2 regions of the Viridibacillus sp. FSL E2-0187 genome follow, and region 2 is predicted to be linked to the other one. Evidence: predicted binding sites of a transcription regulator. Region 2 holds the regulator's gene; the other holds the start of a gene.
The links. The regulator NrdR, encoded in region 2, represses ribonucleotide reductase genes. The targets are predictions, from matches to a motif close to AACACNATATATNGTGTT.
Positions count from the first base shown of each region.

Region 1: the regulator NrdR is predicted to act here: its motif matches at 6,126-6,143, upstream of MHH85_RS04620 (vitamin B12-dependent ribonucleotide reductase).

Region 1 is NZ_JBBOVG010000001.1:955,001-966,130, reverse strand. Features, by position in the region: gene aroQ (type II 3-dehydroquinate dehydratase) at 1-97, opposite strand, end outside; gene MHH85_RS04645 (hypothetical protein) at 125-574, opposite strand; gene MHH85_RS04640 (DUF1385 domain-containing protein) at 755-1,633, shown strand; gene MHH85_RS04635 (DUF3139 domain-containing protein) at 1,746-2,141, shown strand; gene MHH85_RS04630 (hypothetical protein) at 2,169-2,519, opposite strand; gene MHH85_RS04625 (HAD-IA family hydrolase) at 2,591-3,160, opposite strand; gene MHH85_RS04620 (vitamin B12-dependent ribonucleotide reductase) at 3,525-6,098, opposite strand; gene MHH85_RS04615 (lipoate--protein ligase family protein) at 6,274-7,107, opposite strand; gene MHH85_RS04610 (rhodanese-like domain-containing protein) at 7,212-7,592, shown strand; gene MHH85_RS04605 (ATP-binding protein) at 7,709-8,974, shown strand; gene MHH85_RS04600 (ASCH domain-containing protein) at 9,037-9,507, opposite strand; gene MHH85_RS04595 (hypothetical protein) at 9,866-10,150, opposite strand; gene gcvPB (aminomethyl-transferring glycine dehydrogenase subunit GcvPB) at 10,337-11,130, opposite strand, start outside.
Region 2 is NZ_JBBOVG010000001.1:584,759-595,888, forward strand. Features, by position in the region: gene polA (DNA polymerase I) at 253-2,880, shown strand; gene mutM (bifunctional DNA-formamidopyrimidine glycosylase/DNA-(apurinic or apyrimidinic site) lyase) at 2,893-3,705, shown strand; gene coaE (dephospho-CoA kinase) at 3,719-4,315, shown strand; gene MHH85_RS02830 (glyceraldehyde-3-phosphate dehydrogenase) at 4,449-5,471, shown strand; gene nrdR (transcriptional regulator NrdR) at 5,716-6,183, shown strand; gene MHH85_RS02840 (replication initiation and membrane attachment family protein) at 6,207-7,634, shown strand; gene dnaI (primosomal protein DnaI) at 7,621-8,565, shown strand; T-box leader at 8,642-8,884, shown strand; gene thrS (threonine--tRNA ligase) at 9,049-10,983, shown strand.

The DNA.
Region 1 (11,130 bases), 370 kb from region 2:
CTTTATCTATATCTTGAAGAGTTTCCGAACCATATATTCCTGGCTCCCTCTTACCTAATCGATTTAAATTAGGCCCATTTAAACATAAGTACTTCATATCTCTCCCCCTCCCATTTTGATGAATTTATTTTACCACATCAGTATTATAAGGCATTTTACTTCGGGTGTCTAAACTTTCTGCTTTTTTATGGAACATTGCAGTTTCTACTATAAAACGCAAGTGCATAGCAATTATGACGAAGATTGGGATTGATACTTTTTTTAACTCTACCGTACCAAACATCCACCACTGTAATACAAACAGCAGAATAATACTCAATGCCATCGCCGCTATATCTGCGCGAATAGCAATACAAAGTTCACTTAGAAAGTAAATTACTATGGCTAAAACGAACATCATAACCGCTAATGTGGTCCATTTAAATAATGGCGTATGTCCACTAAACAGATGCCAATGCTTAGACCAACCGATTGGACTCCAATGAATGATTGAAAATAGTTGTAGCAATCGTAGACAAACAGTAAATGACACTGCACTTACAATGGATGTCCAAAACAAGACATGAATTTTCAAAACACAACACTCCTTTTTTACAAGCATTGCCTCATTTTCAAAAGCTATTCTTTTCCTAGAGCTTTTTTATAATTTTTAGTACAATAAGAACAGTTGAATATACAAAAAGAGAGCGGTGGACAAGTGAAGGATCAACCTCAGACTCCTATTTACGGGGGACAAGCTTTGATTGAGGGCGTAATGATGGGCGGTAAAGAACATACTGTATCCGCTATTCGCCGTAATGATGACTCAATAGAGTATTTCTATGTTAAAAAAGAAAAAAAGCCAGCGCTTCAAAGGCTGAAGAAGATTCCATTTATTAGAGGGATAGTTGCTATTATTGAATCAGCTGCAAACGGCTCCAAGCATTTGCAATTTGCAGGTGATCGCTATGATGTCAATCCAGGCGAAGAAGTCGAAGAATCTGCTGAAGAGGGCTCGAAACTCCAAATGATTTTAGGAGTTGCTGCAATTGGCGTACTCTCATTCCTTTTCGGTAAATTTATTTTCACATTGATTCCTGTATTCTTGGCACAACTTTTCCATACATGGTTTCCTGGAAAAGCCGCACAAATTTTGTTAGAGAGTGGTTTCAAACTAGTATTACTACTCGGTTATATTTATTTTGTATCACTGACTCCACTTATTAAACGTGTTTTCCAGTACCACGGCTCTGAACATAAGGTCATAAACTGTTATGAAAACGGTCTCCCTTTAACAGTAGAAAATGTACAAGCGCAATCACGTTTACACTACAGATGTGGTAGTAGTTTTATGTTATTTACAGTTATCGTAGGTATGTTCATCTACTTCCTAGTACCAACAGATCCGTTCTGGCTACGTATTGTCGATCGAATCTTATTAATCCCAGTTGTACTTGGAGTGGCTTTTGAAGTATTACAATGGACTAATGCTTGTCGGAATATACCAGTACTGCGCTACTTAGGTTATCCTGGTTTATGGCTTCAATTACTTACAACAAAAGAACCCAAAGACGATCAAGTAGAAGTCGCTATCGCTTCATTTAATAAATTATTAGAAATCGAGAAAGACCCTAAAAATATCACATTAAACTAATAGAAACGTAGAAGGGCTCAGTGAGCTCTCCTACGTTTTTCTTTTGTTGAAAAAATGACATTTTACACAAATGGATTTAATTGGTATATTTTAATAAAGGAGGTTCTTTTGATTGAAGAAAAGACTTTTTGTTATTTCTGCTGTTTTTATATTTATTAGTAGTCTATCTTTTTTGTTAATTTATATTATTAAAAACGGCAATCCTTATACGATGCTTTTAGTTCAATATCATATGAAAAAACATATGGAAGGAAACGACATTACTGAAGATATGTTAGTTCCCGATGAATCTGGTTACATAGAACCTAAACAAGTAGTACACAAAGATTATTATCGTGGCCTATTTCAATTACGATTTAAAGATGAACCGCAAATTACTTATTATTACGGACTACATAAAGAAAATAAAGCAATCATTCAATTTTGCAAAGAGAATCCGTTAGTTATACGCTCCTTTAAAAAGGCGAAACATAGTGAAGAAGTTTGTGCAAATGCCTATAGTAACTAAATAAATCTGTGCAGAATTTGCACAGATTTATTTGTTTTTACTAGCACGAAGCTTTTGAATTCCTTTTGCTCCAAAGTAACCAATTACCCAAAACACAAGAAAATAGAAACCATATCCCCATGCAGAGCTGTTTAATACAGTAAAGAGGATAATGATAAAAGCAATATAAGAAACTGCTAATGCAATCCAAGGATTAATATTATTTAAAGCACATGAAATTCCCTGCACTAAAAAAGTTAAAGGAAAAATAAGGACTAAGCTAAGTAGGAAATAGAATTTGTTTGTTTCGTCATTTCCAAAAGCTCCTGTCAAAGTCATTGCGATAACACCTAGCATCGCAAACGCCGGGAAGAAAATACCCGCAATTTTATTACCCACATGATCACTCCTAACAAATTGTCTTCATTTTATCATGAATGTTCACATAGGTGGGGAATAAACAAATACGTTTATTTGTTTAATTTTACTTCTTTAAAAAAATCATTATAATCATTTATTTGAAAGTCTGCCGCTTCACAATCTCCCCCATACATACAACCCATCATCCCTATTTTCTTCGCAGGGATTAAATCGAGTTCCCTATCTCCGATCGCTAGATCTAAATTATATTTATCATGTAAATATTGATAAGAAGTCGGATCAGGCTTGCGTGGATAGCCATTATCAACAGTGATAATTTCAATGAAATATTTTTCAAAACCGTAGTATTGGAGAATATCCAAAACCGGCTTTCGCTCCTTATGTGTCATAATTACATTTTTGTTTGCAAATCGTAAAATTTTCTCAACATTAGGAAACGGCTTTATACTACTTGGTGGTATCTTTAAATTAAGCTTTTTAACTTCTTTTATTTGTTCATCTGATAATTTAAAATGCTTAAATGCATGTGTTGCAGATATCTTCAATTCACGATAAATATCTTCGCGTACGACTGTACCATTCAGTACTTGATATAAATTTTCTGTATACGCTGGATATGTATCAAATAAAGTACCATCAAAATCCCATAATATATTCATATTACCCCTCCTGATTTCTGCAAATTTATTAGTATGTCCTCTTAAGAGTTATTGTAATTTCACATAAAGCAACGCCTTTATTCTACCACGGAAATATTCATGTATAAAATTCTTCTAATACTATAGAAATAGTATTTACTTTCTTCTTTTTTCTAAACTCAATCTCACTAATTATCAGCTTTATTTTAACAATCTTAAGTAGTTTATTGTCATGGTATTACTAGAACTATTCATAAAACTTTACCTGACTCGAATGAAAAGGACTCCCTCTTCATCTATTGATGAATGGGGAGTCCTTAATTGTTGTTATGGTTTTATTTTTGATAACCGTCTTTGCGCTCGTTAGTAGCTAGAAGTCAGTATCTTAAAGACCACATTTAAGTTGTGCACCACAGTTAGTGCATGTGTTACAACCGCCTAGTTCTTCGACTGTTCCTTTGCGACATACTGGGCATGTGTTACCGACTTCAGAGCCGATTGTTACGTTTGTTGAACGTAAGTCTTGAATTGTATCGATTAAAACAACTGGACGTTTTTCAGTCACTTGTTCTTCTTGTAGAGTGTCCTCATCCATAACGTTTTCTTCTGCTTTTAGAGTTAGTACTTGTGAATCACGGCTACCATCAACATAAACCGTACCACCTTTAGCACCACCGTTGTATAAGCGTTCATACACTTTTTGAACTTGATCTACAGTGTAACCACGTGGTGCGTTTACTGTTTTAGAGATTGAGCTATCAATCCAGCGTTGGATAATACATTGTACATCTGCGTGTGCTTCAGGAGCTAATTCCATAGCAGTTACAAACCATTCAGGAAGGTTTGCTTCATCTGCATCTGGGTTAGCAGCTAAATATTCTTGTACAATATCAGCTTTTACTTCAATGAATTTACCAAGACGACCACTGCGGTAGTAAGTAAATGAGAAGTATGGTTCTAATCCAGTAGAAACGCCAACCATTGTTCCTGTAGAACCTGTAGGAGCTACAGTTAGTAGGTGCGAGTTACGAATACCGCCTTCAAGTACTGCTTCACGGATATGCTCAGGCATTTTTTGCATGAAGCCAGTTTCAGTAAAGCGTTTGCGAAGCGCTAATGTTTCAGCTTCTGTTTCTCCTGTTAAGAATGGGAAACTACCTCGTTCTTTAGCAAGTTCAGTAGATGCTTCGTAAGCTGTTGTCGCAATCGTCTTGAAGATTTCATCAACAAGGATGTTACCTTCTTCAGAGCCGTATTCTTTTTCACAGTAGATAAGTAGATCAGCCATTCCCATAACACCTAGTCCAACACGGCGTTCGCCTAATGCTTGTACTTTGTTGTCTTCAAGGAAATATGGTGTAGCATCGATTACATTATCTTGCATACGTACTCCGACACGAACAGTTTCTTTTAATGCTTCAAAGTCCACTGTTTTCGTATCTTTTTGAGCAAATTGCGCTAAGTTTACAGCTGCCAAGTTACAAACTGAATATGGTGCAAGTGGTTGCTCGCCACATGGGTTTGTTGCTACAACTTTCTGACCGTAAGCTTTTGCATTTGTCATGTCGTTTGCGTTATCGATGAAGAAAATACCTGGTTCTGCTGAGTAAGTTGCACAGATATTGATCAAGTTCCAAAGTTCACGTGCTTTTACTTTACGGTAAGTGCGTACAGCATGTCCCATTTCAGCCCATTCACGAACATCGCCAACTTCATGCCATGTATCGTTATAAATTTTCATTTCTTCAGCATTATATGATTCAACTGCTGGGAATCGTAAGTCAAATTCAGCATCAGCTTCTACAGCTTCCATGAATTCATTTGTGATTGTTACAGAAATATTCGCACCAGTTAGGAATTCAGCGTTATGCACGCTGTATGTTCCGCCGTCACGTAATTTCGTTTCAGCATCACGAATAATTGCTTCATTAAAGCCACCGACACCAGGGATCGTTTTATAATTAATAATACCTTGATACATCGCTTCTTCTTGCTGCGTTAAAGGTTTGAATTTTAGTTTTTCTTTTGCTAGACGTTGGATTGTTTCGTCCGTTGTATTTTCGATTAAGAAACGTAAAATACGTGGATTTTGCATTTTTGAAATAATAAATTCAATAATATCTGGGTGCCAATCTGCTAACATAATCATTTGTGCACCACGACGTGATCCACCTTGTTCAACAAGATGAGTAAGCTTAGCAATATCATCTAACCATGAAACAGAACCTGATGATTTACCATTTACACCACGAGCAAGCGTGTTTCGTGGACGTAATGTAGAACCATTAGTACCTACACCACCACCGCGACTCATAATTTCCATTACTTGTTTACGGTGATCACTAATGCCTTCACGAGAGTCTGCTACAAATGGCATTACGTAACAGTTAAAGTAAGTAACATCTGTTCCTGCGCCTGCTCCGTATATAACACGTCCCGCTGGAATAAAGTTTAACTTCACTAATTGCTCGTAGAATTTTTCATACCATTCTTGGCGTTTCTCTTCTGTTTTTTCAACAGCTGCTAGGCCAGTAGCATTACGTTTTGCAATTTGTTCGTAAAAGACTTCAAGAGGCTTCTCAATAACGTCTAAAGAACGTGTGACAATTCCTGTTTGTTGTTCAGAATCATCATCAATAGCACTTCTATAATCTGCTTCAATCAGCACTTCTGCTGTTTTCTTTTCTGTATTAATTGAAACGATATAACCAAGACCACGTGCTGGGAATTTAGGGTCAGCTTTGACCGTTAAAACAACAAAATCCCCTACTTTTAGCGTTTTCTTTTCTGTATCTTTAAAAGAATAACGGTCTATCATGACTAATCGAGACACACCTTTATGTGTTATATGCATGTCCTCTGTGATGGCATGAACTTGTGGAAATTGTTGAATATCATTATTTAATTGTTGTACATTAATCGTCTGATTATGATGCTGTGAAGCAAGTACCATTATCATTCGCCTCCCTATTTAGATCGTGCTTTAAATACTATATATAGTGTTTATCCAAGACATTACGATACTATATATTGATAAGAAAAGCAAATAAGGTGATTTTGAGCAAAATGTTGATTTAACAACATTGGAAGCGATTTTTCGATTTTCACAAAACTAAAATAAGTCAAAAAGACTACTATTTTCTAAAATTCCATTCATCACTTTCATAGCGAGTTTTTGCTAAATTATTAACAAAATCCATTTGTTCCTTCGTTAACGTGTAAGGTACAAGTTCTATGTCTAATCCGTCCTCAAATCCTTTACGGAAAGCTGATATACATGTTTCAACATCGACAGGTTTTTGGGCTAACTGATTAATAGCTACCGCTTTTTGTGGTAAATGTTTGCGCATACGCTCTTTTGAAGCTTCCGAAGGAAATTTAAAAAGAGAAATCAATTTTTCATCATCTAGATCGATTAATATCGCTCCATGTTGTAAAATGACACCTTCTTGTCGCGTTTGTGCACTACCTGCTACCTTCTTACCTTCTACTACTAGTTCATACCAACTTGGTGCATCAAAACAAACTGCGCTCTTCGGAGTTTTTAAATCTGCTCGCTTTTCTTCTGAATCAGGGATAGAAAAATACGCATCTAACCCTAAGTTTCGGAATCCTAGCAATAAGCCTTCACTTAATACTCTATAAGCTTCCGTCACCGTTTTAGGCATGTCTGGGTAGTCTTCATTTACAATGATGCTATATGTTAGTTCATGTTCATGTAAGACTGCACGACCGCCAGTCGGACGGCGCACAAAACCCACATTTAATTTATGTAATTGTTCAAAATCAATATCTTTTTCTGCACGTTGAAAATAACCAATAGAAAGTGTTGCTGGATTCCATTCGTAAAATCGTATTACTGGTGGAATTAAACCTTTACTATGCCAATGTAGGAGTGCTTCATCTAATGCCATATTGAATGCAGGGCTACAAGGACCCGAATTAATAAAATACCATGTTGTTTTCATTTGGTCTCCTCCTTATAATCAACTTATCTATTTTAACAAACTCATTGGACTATCGCTACATGTTCTTTTATAATATTACTGTAGATAGAAAGGGGTAAGACGATTTGAGTTGGTTATATACATTAGCAATTGTTTTATTTGTGGTGATTGTATACGCTTTAGTGAACGCTCTTCGTTTCAAAAAAGCAGTTACAACATTAACACAAGAAGAATTTATTGAAGGTTATCGTAAAGCGCAATTAATAGATGTGCGTGAGCCAAAAGAATTTGACGGTGGTCATATTCTAGGTGCTCGTAACGTTCCAACCTCACAACTTCGTCAACGCTATAAAGAAATTCGCCCAGACAAACCTGTTTACTTGTATTGCCAAAATGCAGGACGTAGTGCACGTGCTGCTATGTTATTAAAGAAAAAAGGCTACGATCAAGTATTCCAATTACAAGGTGGGTACAAAAATTGGACAGGCAAAATCAAAGTGAAATAATTTGATTGCGTTGCAAATAAAAAGAGTCATTTCTATTTTCAACAGAAATGGCTCTCTTTTTTCTTATTTAAATATGTGTTATTTATAAATAAAGAACGCCCATAAAGGAGAATATAATGCCAAAATTCTTATATACTTTTCACGAAGATTTGAGACAAGACATCCCTAACTACGCCGATGTATCCGCGGTCTTTGAACGCATCTCAAAAAAACTAAATGAATATCACCCTTCTAATTTTCGTGGTGTGACTGTCGAACTAAATAATTCACAATTTCATCATCATTTGTTAGAAATGATGGAAAAGGAATTAATCCACTATGAAAATTTGAGTCATATATATGCCGCGTTACCTAGTATTGTCTTAAATTCTGTCTCGGAAGATCAATTAGATAATCAATTAAAATCAATCAAGACATTTAGTAATTCTTTAATCTACTTCCCTGATTATGAAGTAGCTATTACACAAATTCCTGTATTCCGCTCCGATTCAGAATGGCCAGAGTTTTTCTATTTTACAACAAGTGCGGAAAAAATGATGAATTTTATCGAAGCTGTTCAAGAACAGTTACGTCAAATGCTAATGGAAACCGTTACATACTTAGTTGATGTTCATGATGGTATTAAACGGCGAAGTTACGGTGAAGGAAAGCAAATCACTCGAGATGATGTATTCTTAGAACCTTCACTTAAGCAAGAGATTTTCCGTTCAATTGATGAATTTTTTAAAGAAGGTGGCAATTTCTTTAAACATTATGGCCTTCCTTATAAAAGAGGGATCTTATTATATGGCTCACCAGGAAACGGAAAGACTACGCTTGTAAAGTCCATTACAGGTTCTGTAACAGCTCCTGTTGTCTATTGGCAAATTACTGAGCATACATCAAGTGAATCCATTGAAGAGGTCTTCCGTATGGTAACAAGTTTAGCTCCTGCAATACTTGTTATTGAAGATATTGACTCTATGCCCGAATATACACGTTCTTTATTTTTAAATACACTCGATGGTGCACAATCACGTGAAGGTATTTTTTTAATTGGTACGACCAATTATCCTGATCGCATCGACCCTGCATTAATCAACCGTGCAGGAAGATTTGATCGAGCTTATGAGATTATGAATCCTACAACTGAAATACGTGCAACATATTTACGCAAATTAGATATTCAGCATATATTCACAGAAGACGAGCTAATGGATGCTGCTAAACTTTCAAAAGAACTTTCTATGTCACAGCTTAATGAATTATATATGTCCGTCGCTCTAAATTGGCATTATGATAAAAAACTCGATTACGAGAAATGCATTAAAGATTTACAAAAACAACGTAAAAAGGCATTCCGTAATGAATGGGAAAGAAATGAAGTAAATATAGGGTTCTAAAAAAATACCCTCCTAGAGATTGGTCGAGTCAATCTCTGGGAGAGTATTTTTTAGAATAGCATTTAATAATTTTGATAAACATCCATTACCTTAAACGTTTGACAAACAAGCACTAGGTCTGAGTTAAAGGTAAGATCATACTGATTGAGCTCCCAAGTGAAAAATTTCACATGCTCCCGATACCAATAATCATAGGATAAATCTCCTTCACCTTCAGCCTTTGCAAAATCACTTGTTACTTCATTCATTTTCACCAATTCGATTTTTGTATATTTTATAATTGCTAGAGGTTCATTGTTACCATCTAATACAATATCATACTGTCCAACTTTTTGAATTGCTTCTTTTTCAAGTTCATATACACAATGCGCAGCACATGTTGCTGTTTTGATACCATTCACAACTAGACTCCCTAAATCATCCGCCATTTCTTTGGAGCCATCTCCAAACATCCATGACTCTGGAGTCGTCATATCTAAATCATTTTCTTTAGCATATTTATGCCAATATTCATCTATTTTATTGATAGACATTAGGTGCTTCCCCCTACAGTCAAAATCCTTTTAGTATTGCATACTAGTGGGGCATTTTCACCTTTACCTAATAGTTCTTTCACCTTAAATACTGCTCTATTAGATGCTACGCTATCAACTATACTCCCACTTGATTTCTAATAATAAATACATTCACAATGATTCTTTGAAAAAATTCTATTTGATTGTTTAGACTTTCATCTTGGCTTTTTGCCTAACTATACCTAAGTATCTAATTCTTTTAATCTATTATCTCATGTCAAGTCCTCCTATATTAGTAATGAGATAATTATATTGCATTACTTAATATAAGAGGTTTCATATGCAGTAAACAGGTTTGAATTCTAATCTTACTGTTTTAATCTATAACAGTTTTTTGCTTATTGATTTCTTGTAAAATTTGTAGATTTGTTAAACCATGTTTATGTAGCAAATCATAAATGATTTTCTTTTCGTATTCCATTAGCGCCTTTGTATGCGCATCTGGAGTGAAATAGATTAACGTACTTTGTTCTTTTTGTTGCTTTATGTACAATTCAGAAATTAATTCGTCAACCGTATATTCTTGATAATCCTCTTTTAAGGATTTTAGTAAGTCATTTTGATCATTAGTTGTATCATTGATACTTTTAAAGTAAGCCATGAAAACTCCCCTTTTTTCACACATTGATTCATACTGCATTTATGTTAGCATAGCAATTTTAAAGTCATCTGTCTATGTCCAAGCGATTTTTTCCATAACTAACATGATCTTTTCATTAAGCTATTTATATACAAATCATGAGAAAACCCCTAGCAAAGTGCTAGAGGTTTTCAATATACGAATATATTATACTTCTACAGTTTCTCTTTCGTATCGTAACACTGGGTTACGAGCTGCTCTTGTTTCATCCAGACGGCCAATAACAGTTGTATGTGGTGCATTTTGTACTACTTCTGGTGTTTCTTCTACTTCTTTAGCAATTTGAATCATTGCGTCACAGAAAGCGTCTAACGTTTCTTTTGATTCTGTTTCAGTTGGTTCAATCATTAAACCTTCTTCCACATTTAATGGGAAGTAAGTTGTTGGTGGATGGTAGCCAAAGTCTAACAGTCGTTTTGCCATATCAAGTGTACGGGCGCCCAGTTTTTTCTGGCGGCTTCCACTTAATACAAACTCATGCTTACAATGACGGTTATATGGTAGATCAAAGTAAGGCTCTAATCTTCTCATCATATAGTTTGCATTAATTACTGCATTTTCAGTTACTGCTTTAAGACCATCTGGACCCATTGAACGGATATAAGTATATGCACGAACATTAATACCAAAGTTACCGTAGAATGGCTTCACACGACCAATTGATTGTGGACGGTCGTAATCGAAGTGATAGCCTTCTTCTGTTTTCACTAATACTGGTTTTGGAAGGTATGGAATCAAGTCTGCTTTTACGCCAACTGGACCTGAACCAGGACCACCACCACCGTGAGGACCAGTGAAAGTTTTGTGTAAGTTTAAGTGAACGCAGTCAAAGCCCATATCACCAGGACGTGCTTTAGACATAACCGCATTTAAGTTTGCACCATCATAATACACTTTACCGCCAACCGAATGCACGATTTCAGCGATATCTAGAATATGTT
Region 2 (11,130 bases):
AGTGTTTTTGGAAGCGAGAATCTAGGTTATCCTAGATTCTTTTTTAGAATTTAAAGAGCAGAATATAGTAAATATATAATACGAACATTTTTTCGTATTTTCATCAGTCGTCATTTTCCTTTCTACTTACACGCGTGGTAAGATAGAAGGAGGAGACGGCTTTTTGACGTTTAGGAAAAAAGAAATTCCGTGCATAATAACATATAAAGCAAACAGCTCAAAATAGAGAAAATGTAAGAGGAGAGTGTATATATGACAAAGGAAAAGCTACTACTTTTAGATGGCAATAGCTTAGCTTATCGAGCATTTTTTGCATTACCATTATTAACAAATGATAGCGGTATTCACACAAATGCCGTTTATGGCTTTACTACGATGTTACAGAAAATATTAGAAGAGGAGAAACCAACAAAAATGCTTGTTGCATTTGATGCTGGTAAAACGACGTTCCGTCATTCTACATACGGAGAATATAAAGGTGGGCGTCAGAAAACACCACCTGAATTATCAGAGCAATTCCCGTATTTACGTAAATTATTAGATGCGTATCGTATTAAACAATATGAACTGGAAATGTACGAAGCAGATGATATTATCGGCACTTTAAGTAAAAAAGCTGAAGAACAAAAGCTACAAGTAATCGTTGTTAGTGGAGATAAAGACTTAACGCAGCTTGCATCTGATAATACAACTGTCTATATTACGCGTAAAGGTATGACGGATATTGAAAAATATACACCGGATCATATTCAAGAAAAATATGGCTTAACGCCAGAGCAAATTATCGATATGAAAGGTCTAATGGGTGATGCATCAGATAATATACCTGGTGTACCTGGTGTCGGTGAAAAAACAGCCATCAAATTATTAAAACAATATCCAACAATCGAAGAACTATATGAAAATGTAGAACAAGTAAGTGGAGCAAAGTTAAAAGAAAAACTTACGACCAATGAAGAGCAAGCGAAAATGAGCAAACAATTAGCGACGATTGATTGTCAATCACCTATTACTATTACACTTGATGACTTAGTGTACGATGGTCCAAATGTAGATGAGTTGTTTTCTTTATGGCAAGATTTATCATTTAAATCATTAATTGAAAAAAGTGAATTTCAATCAGAAGCAACAACAACAAAGGAACTAACTTTCTCTATATTAGAAGATGTATCAGCAGAGCAGTTACAAGATGCAATGGCTGTACATATTGAACTTGCTGATGAGCACTATCATACTTGCGACAGATTTGGTATTGCATTAGTGGATGATAAGCAAGCATATTATATTCCTTACGACAAAGCAATGGCATCAGTATTATTAAAAGAGTGGTTAGAAGATGCTTCAAAGAAGAAGTATATGGTCGATTCAAAAGCCGCACAAGCCGCATTATTACGTGATGGTATTAAATTAGCAGGAGTAGAATTCGATATGCTCTTAGCGGCATATATTGTGAATCCCGCTATACCTTCTGATGATGTTGCAACGATTTCAAGAGAATTTGGTTATACTGATGTATTATCCAATGACAATGTATATGGTAAAGGTGCAAAGAAAGCCACTCCGGCAATAGAATCTGTGGCGGAGCATGCTTGTCGTAAAGCTAATGCCGTATTCATTTTGCAGCCGAAATTAGAACAACTTCTTCGAGAAAATGAACAATTTGAGCTGTATAAACAATTAGAATTACCACTTGCTTCCATATTGAGTGAAATGGAAAGCGAAGGTATCACAGTAGATCGTGAACGACTTGTTGAAATGGGGCATGATTTAACAACGAAACTAAAAACAATTGAAGAAGATATTTATTCAATTGCTGGTCAAGCCTTCAACATAAATTCACCGAAACAACTTGGGGTTATTTTGTTCGAAAAATTGGGATTACCTGTGATTAAGAAAACAAAGACAGGTTATTCAACAGCAGCGGATGTATTAGAAAAACTAGAGCCAGAACATGAAATTATTCGTCATATTTTACAGTACCGTCAGCTTGGAAAGTTGCAATCAACCTATATTGAAGGATTATTAAAAGAAATTCACGAAGAAGATCAAAAAATTCATACAAGATTCCAGCAAGCATTAACATCAACTGGGCGCTTAAGTTCTACAGATCCGAATTTGCAAAATATTCCTGTAAGACTTGAAGAGGGTCGTAAAATCCGCCAAGCATTTGTTCCTTCAAATCCAGAATGGCTTCTTTTTGCAGCCGATTATTCACAAATTGAGTTACGTGTATTGGCTCATATGTGTGGTGATGAAAACTTAATCAATGCTTTCCAAAATGGTTCAGATATTCATACAAATACAGCGATGAATGTATTCCACGTATCTGAAGAGGAAGTAACATCGGATATGCGTCGAGCAGCAAAAGCAGTTAACTTTGGAATTGTTTATGGAATTAGTGATTACGGTCTATCTCAAAACTTAGATATTACACGTAAAGAAGCCGCAGATTTTATTGAACGTTATTTTGCTAGCTTCCCGGGTGTACAAGACTATATGAAAACTATCGTGGAAGAAGCGAAGGAAAAAGGATATGTGACAACTATTTTAAATCGTCGTCGCTATTTGCCAGACCTGAAAAGTTCAAACTTCAATTTACGTAGTTTTGCTGAGCGTACTGCTATGAATACGCCAATTCAAGGTAGTGCAGCCGATATTATAAAAAAAGCAATGATAGATATGGCAATGGCGTTAAAAGAGCAAAATTTACAAACAAAAATGCTTCTCCAAGTGCACGATGAGTTAATTTTCGAAGCACCAAAAGAGGAAATTCCTATTCTTGAAAAATTAGTTCCAGAAGTAATGGGGAAAGCATTCGAACTCAATGTACCACTTAGAGCCGATTTTGCATTTGGTCCAACTTGGTATGATACAAAATAAAGGAGTGATCGCATGCCGGAATTACCAGAAGTAGAAGGTGTGGTGCGTTCATTACAACCGGTCGTTACAGGTAAAACGATTTATCATGTGACGATTTCAGAGGTTATTAAACAAGCGATTGAAGGAATGACTATTAAAAGCATTGAACGTCGCTCTAAATATATATTTTTCCACTTGGAGAAAGAAGGGAACCCATATTTGCTCGTCAACCATTTAGGGATGACGGGCGCATGGTTCCATGTATCGCAACTTAGTGATATTACAGAAGAGAAATTTCTAAAGCATGCGCATATATTAATCCAATTTGATGATCACAACTGGCTTGTCTATTCGGATATTCGCCGTTTTGGTGAAATGCGCTTTTTACATGAGCTAGAAGAGCATCCACCACTTCTTGAAATGGCTCCTGAACCTTTTTCAGATGAAGCGCTATCTCATTTTCTTGAGAAAGTAAATCTAACGAAGTATGCAAATAAGGCGGTTAAAGAAGTCATTATGGATGGACATGTGATTGCAGGTTGCGGGAATATATATGCAACAGAAGCGCTGTTTAAAATGAATATTCATCCTGCACGTAAATTGTCACGAATCAGTAAGGAACGTAAAATTGAACTTTTTAAGACAATTGTTCATATTTTGCAAGAAAGTATTGATGTTGGTGGTTCGACCATTTCGGATTACCGAAATATTAATGGTGAAGCGGGTAGTATGCAACATCGATTGAAAATGTATGGGAAAAAGACTTGTCCGACTTGTAATGGTGATACTAAACAAAAGATAATTGGTGGCAGAAACTCAGTTTATTGCCCAAATTGCCAACATTAAAGGTGTGATATAGATGATTATTGGATTAACTGGAAGTATTGCGAGTGGTAAAAGTACAGTAGCAGAAATGTTAAAAGAGTTAAATTTGCCTATTATTGATGCTGATTTAGTAGCGCGTGTTGTAGTTGAACCTGGAACAGAAACGCTAAAACAAATAGTGGAAGCATTTGGCGAAGAAGTGCTGCTGGATGATGGTACACTTAATCGTCCTAAACTAGGGGATATTATCTTCCATGAACCTGCAGCACGTAAAACGTTAAATGATATTATTCATCCGGCTATTCGCCAAGAAATGCTTCGTCAACGTGATGAGTTACTAGAAAATGGTGCAAAAGATATTGTAATGGATATCCCATTATTATTTGAAAGTCGCCTTCAACATTTCGTTGAGAAGATTTTAGTTGTATCTGTCACAGAAGAAACACAATTAAAGCGTTTAATGGAACGAAATAATTTATCTGAAAAAGATGCTAAGGCCAGAATTAGTTCTCAACTTCCGTTATCAGAAAAGGAAAAAGGTGCTGATGCAGTAATATATAATAATAAATCGCTCGAATCAACGAGAGAGCAATTGCATAAAATATTAATTAAGTGGAATGTACTTAAATAATGCATTTTAGAAAAATCAGAATTCACTAACTTTTAAATGTTCATCATAATAGGTTTTACTTTCTCTAAAATGTGTTATACTAATTTTCGAATTAATAAAATAAGTATAACGCAATTACAGGAGGATATTATTCATGACAGTTTCTATTGCTATTAACGGATTTGGCCGTATTGGCCGCATGGTGTTCCGTCAAGCGATACTTCAAGATGATTTAAATATTGTTGCAATTAATGCTAGTTACCCGGCTGAAACGTTAGCACATTTGATTAAGTATGACACAAATCACGGAAGATTTGATGGGGATGTTCAATTTGAAGAAAAAGCCCTAATCATAAATGGTAAACGTGTCGAACTTATTAGTGAACGTGATCCTTTGAACTTACCTTGGAAAGAAATGAATGTTGATATCGTTATCGAAGCAACAGGTAAATTCAATGCTCGTGAAAAAGCAGCATTGCATCTAGAAGCAGGAGCTAAAAAAGTTATTTTAACAGCACCTGGGAAAAATGAAGATGTAACAATTGTAATGGGTGTTAATGACGAAAAATTAGACCTTACAAAACATGATGTAATATCAAACGCAAGTTGTACTACAAACTGTCTTGCGCCAGTTGCAAAAGTATTAAATGATACTTTTGGCATCGACAACGGTTTAATGACAACTGTGCATTCATATACAAATGATCAAAAAAATATTGATAACCCACATAAAGACTTACGTCGTGCTCGTGCTTGTGCGGCTTCAATTATCCCTACTTCTACAGGAGCTGCCAAAGCTCTAACCCTAGTATTACCAGAACTAGAAGGCAAGTTACATGGTATGGCACTTCGTGTTCCAACACCAAATGTTTCATTAGTAGATTTAGTGGTAGATTTAAACAAAGATGTTACGGTTGAAGAAGTGAATGAAGCGTTCAAAGCTGCATCAGTTGGTTCACTAAAAGGAATCTTAGACTTCACAATGGAACCATTGGTATCAGTAGATTTTAATACAAACCCAGCATCAGCTACAATCGATGGCCTAACTACAATGGTAATCGGTAGTCGTAAAGTGAAGGTGCTTGCTTGGTACGATAACGAGTGGGGTTATTCAACACGTGTCGTAGATTTAACGAAAAAAGTTGCAGCTGCTCTTATGGCTTCTGTAAACGCTTAATTTTAATATAATATGGCCCTTTCTAGTAGTGTACTAGAAAGGGTTTTTTAGTTTAAGAATAGAAAAAAACATCAAGTAACTGTGAACATATGTCTGTTTTTTCTGTTAGTATCGACCTTATATTGGCTGAAAACAGTATTTTTATCATACATCTGAGAATTTCCACTGCATTTTTTCGATTTTTTAAAGCATTATTTGATATAATAGATAAACTAAAATGTTTTGCAATCAGGAGAGAAAAAATATGAAATGTCCAGCATGTCAGTTTAATGGAACAAAGGTAATTGATTCAAGACCAGTAGATGACAATAAAGCAATCCGTAGACGCCGAGAATGTGAATCGTGTGCATATCGTTTTACTACGTTTGAAAAAGTAGAAGAAATGCCGTTGATCGTCGTGAAAAAAGACGGCTCACGTGAGGAATTTAGCCGTGAAAAAGTTTTGCGAGGTCTTATCCGAGCGTGTGAAAAGCGTCCAGTAGCCCTTAATCAATTAGAGGAATTAGTATTTGCTATAGAACAAGATCTACGTAGAATCGGTAACTCAGAAGTGAAAACAGAAGATGTCGGGGAAATGATTATGGATCGACTTGCGAAAATTGACGAAGTATCTTATGTAAGGTTTGCTTCTGTATATCGTCAATTTAAAGATATCAATGTCTTTATTGATGAATTAAAAGAATTAATAGAAAGACAATCCGATGACAAATAAATGCGATATGGAGGACGGTGATCGTGGTGCATTTATATAAAGAACTACAGCCCGTTGATCGATTGTCCATTCGAATGCCATTTCCCGTATCTAGTTACGATCGCCAGCTTATTACGTTGCTATACCAGCCGTTAATAGGTGCTGAACCCATTAGCTTGTACTTTATGCTTTGGGCTGAAGGGGAAAGTACGACTGAAGCTGAATTATCACATTACCATTTAATGAACTCACTTGATATGCCGATCGCAAAGATTTTCGAGTCGCGCATCGCATTAGAAGCTATTGGTTTAATGCGTACTTGGCGTAAAGATTCCGAGGATGTACGCTCATTTATGTACGACGTGATGCCTCCTTTAGAAGCATCAGCTTTTTTTAATGATCCCTTATTATCCATGTTTTTATTTAGCAAAATTGGTGAACAAGCCTATAGACAATTGCGCCAACGATTCGTTCAGAAGGGTCCATCAAATGATGGCTATCAGGAAGTGTCAAGAACATTTACAGATGTTTATCGTCCTGTGCAGCATCATTTACCATCCTTTGAGAATGAGCAGACAGTAAAGGAAAAAGAGAAACCTAAAGAACTACCATTTAACTACGAGGATTTCGACTTTTCTTTACTTAGAGCTGGATTGTCAGAACAACTTGTACCATCTTCAGCTCTTACTGCTGAAGCGAATGCAACAATTGCAAAGTTAGCTTTTTTATATCATTTAACACCGTTAGATATGCAAAAAGTTGTTATGCTTGCGCTAGATGATCATATGACTTTAACGGAGTCAAGATTAAAGAAATCGGCAGCTGATTATTACAAATTGACTGTTTCAACAGAACCACCTGCTATGCAACAAGCGTTCCAAACAGCAGTTAATGAAGCAGAGAAAAAGAATACAAAAGAACAAGCTTTGCAGACGAAGGAAGAGTTATTGATTCATTACCTAGAAACAACTGCTCCAATTGATGTCTTGCGTGATATCGCAGATGGGAAAGAACCAATTCCTGCAGACATTCAGCTTGCTCAAAATCTTGTCCTGCAATATCAAATGCCAATTGGTGTTGTAAATGCATTACTTCAGTATGTTCTTTTACGTACCGACATGAAGCTAACTAAAAACTATGTCGAAAAGATTGCCTCACATTGGATTCGAAAAGGTGTGAAAACGACGAAAGAAGCAATGGACTTAGCGCGTAAAGAGCATAAGCAGTATATGGAATGGAAAACAGCTGAGCAAAAACCTGCAACGAAAAAACGCTACAGCGGTGGGCGAGAAGAAAAAGTACCTGACTGGTTTAAGAAAAATAAAGAAAAGAAACCTCAGAATGAAGATACTGTAACAGAAACTTCAAAAGAAGTAGTTAAGAATGAGACTGATTTTGAAGAAGAAAGACGTAAAATTCTAGAAAAACTAGGAATAGAAGAAGGGCAGGTGGATTCACATGGAACCGATTAATAATCAACTTAGAAAAGTGATGGATTCACAAACTTTTCAAGAACGATACGAGCAAATGAAGCGAGAAATTCTTGAAAATAAAGGTGTCCAGCAATTTCTAGCTGACAATGATCAAGAAGTAAATAAAGATATGGTAGACCGTGGTCTCGTTAAACTATATGAATATACAGGTCAACAACATGATTGTGATTCATGCCCATCCGTTGTGAAATGTCAAAATGCATTAAAGGGATTTATCCCGAAGTTGACTATTATCCGCGAATCAATAGAAGTTGAGTATACACCGTGCCAACAAAAACGCATGGATGATGAGCGTCGTAAAGCGGCCTCTATGATTTCGAGTATGCATATGCCAAAAGACGTGTTAAGAGCAACAATCAAAGATTTAATGATTGATGACCATTCACGTGTAAATATCGCCAATAGAGCAGCAGATTTCGTTCGTGAATTTAAAGAAACGGGTGAACTTCCTCAAAAAGGTTTTTATTTATACGGTGAATTTGGTGTCGGTAAATCTTTTGTATTAGGGGCTATTGCCAATGAATTGGCGACTTTACAAATCAAATCGGTTGTAGTATTTGTTCCTGAATTTTTACGTGAAATGAAAGGTTCAATCCAAGATCAATCTTTACAAGAGAAAATCGATTTTGTGAAAAAGGCACCTGTGTTAATGCTAGATGATTTAGGAGCAGAAACGTTGTCGAGTTGGACACGTGACGAAATTTTAGGAACGATCTTTCATTATCGAATGGCTGAGCAATTGCCGACATTTATCACATCGAATCTTGGTTATGATGAATTAGAAGACCATTTAGCTTATAACCAAAAAGGTGATCGTGATATGTTAAAAGCTTCACGAATTATGGAGCGTATTAAAGCAGTGACGACGCCAATTCGAATGAGTGGGCAAAACCGAAGAGATCAGAAATAGTTACATCTTTTTGAAGGACTTTTTTTCCTACTTGATTTTAAACTTAATCGAGCGTATACTTTCAGTCATAATATAAAAAAATGCTTTGAAAAGGACAACAATTTTTTGTACGACTTTTAGAGAGAGAAGCCTAGGCTGGAAGCTTCTTAGTACGGCAAATCATTTACCCCCTTGGAGCAGCGACAGTGAATGTACTAGTAATTGTCGACGGTAACGGCCCGTTAGCCGATCGAGAGCTTCGTCTATACCTGCATTCTTTTAAGTGCGGGCAGTAGAAGGAAGAAGGGTGGAACCACGAGAATACAGCCTCGTCCCTTTTGGGATGGGGCTTTTTTGCGTTTTTATCTAAATGCTGAAGTGGCCTGTTTTAAGGAAAGCAGTCTAAATACGCCACGTCTTGTGGCAACGACTACGAATCCTGCAACATGCGGACCTATACCTCTCGTAAGGCTAAAATAAATAAAATTAAAAGGAGATTACAAAATGGCAGACATGATTAATTTAAAATTCCCAGATGGCGCAGTAAAGGAATTTGCAAAAGGTACAACAACTGAAGAAATTGCACAATCAATTAGCCCGGGACTTCGTAAAAAAGCAATCGTTGGTAAATTCAACGGACATTTAGTAGATTTAACAACACCTTTAGAAGAAGACGGTGACATTGCAATCGTAACACCTTCTGATGCTGAGGCATTAGAAGTAATGCGTCACTCTACAGCCCACCTTTTAGCGCAAGCTGTTAAGCGTTTGTTCCCAGGTGTAAAACTTGGAGTAGGTCCAGTAATTGAAGGTGGTTTCTACTACGATATCGACTCACCAGAACCAATTACTGCAGATGATCTTCCGAAAATAGAAAAAGAAATGAAGAAAATCGTTTCTGAAAACATCGTCATCACTCGCCAAGACATTTCACGTGCTGAAGCAATCGAACGCTTCACTGCAATTGATGATGAATATAAATTAGAGCTTATCGAAGCTATTCCTGCAGATGAGCAAGTGTCAATCTATGAACAAGGCGATTTCTTTGACCTTTGCCGAGGTGTACACGTACCATCTACAGGTAAAATTAAAGAATTTAAATTGTTATCAATCGCTGGTGCATACTGGAGAGGTAACTCAGATAACAAAATGCTACAACGTATTTACGGAACAGCCTTCTTTACAAAAGATGATTTAAAAGCGCATCTTCAGATGTTAGAAGAAGCAAAAGAGCGTGATCACCGTAAAATTGGTAAAGAACTTGAATTATTCACATCATCTCAAAAAGTCGGTCAAGGCTTACCATTATGGTTGCCAAACGGTGCAACAATCCGTCGCACAATTGAACGTTATATCGTAGACAAAGAAATATCACTTGGTTACAAACATGTATACACTCCGGTTTTAGGTTCTAAAGAACTTTATGAAACTTCAGGTCACTGGGCACACTATCAAGATGATATGTTCCCACCAATGGAAGTGGATAACGAAACATTTGTTTTACGCCCAATGAACTGTCCACACCATATGATGGTTTACAAATCGTCAATGCACTCTTACCGTAACCTACCATTACGTATCGCTGAACTTGGTACAATGCACCGTTACGAAATGTCTGGTGCTGTATCAGGACTTCAACGTGTCCGTGGTATGACTCTAAATGATGCGCATATTTTCGTTCGACCAGATCAAATTAAAGAAGAATTTAAACGCGTAGTAGAATTAGTACTTGGTGTTTATAAAGACTTCGATTTAAATGATTACTCATTCCGTCTGTCATACCGTGACCCAGCTGATACTGAAAAATACTTCGATGATGATGCAATGTGGGAAAAAGCACAAGGCATGCTAAAAGAAGCAATGGATGAGCTAGGCCTAGACTACTTCGAAGCAGAAGGCGAAGCAGCATTTTATGGTCCAAAACTTGATGTACAAGTAAAAACTGCAATTGGTAAAGAAGAGACTTTATCAACAGTTCAACTTGACTTCTTATTACCAGAACGCTTCGACCTAAGCTATGTTGGTGAAGATGGTAAACCACATCGTCCAGTTGTTATCCACCGTGGTGTTGTATCAACAATGGAACGTTTTGTTGCTTTCTTAATTGAAGAATATAAAGGTGCATTCCCAACTTGGTTAGCGCCAGTACAAGTAGAAATCATCCCTGTATCAAACGAAGTTCACTTTGACTATGCAAAACAAGTAGAAGAAAAACTTCAAGCAGCAGGCTTCCGTGTTGAAATGGATGATCGTGAAGAAAAACTTGGCTACAAAATCCGTGAAGCACAAATGAAGAAAATTCCTTACATGCTTGTATTAGGTGATAAAGAACTAGAAGCAGGTAGTGTAAACGTACGTCGCTATGGCTCTCAAGATTCAGAAAGCATTGCGATTGAAGATTTCTTAGCGAATTTAAAAGCTGACGTTTCTTTTGAATAAGTAATATCTAAAAAGGTGACTGGACATTAATGTCCAGTCACCTTTTTGTATGCTCTTAATCCTACGAAATATCATCTGCTATTTTCTGATAAAACCTTTGCTTTGGGTTACGTTATTTCCTCTTTTAAATACAAAATATGTCAAAAT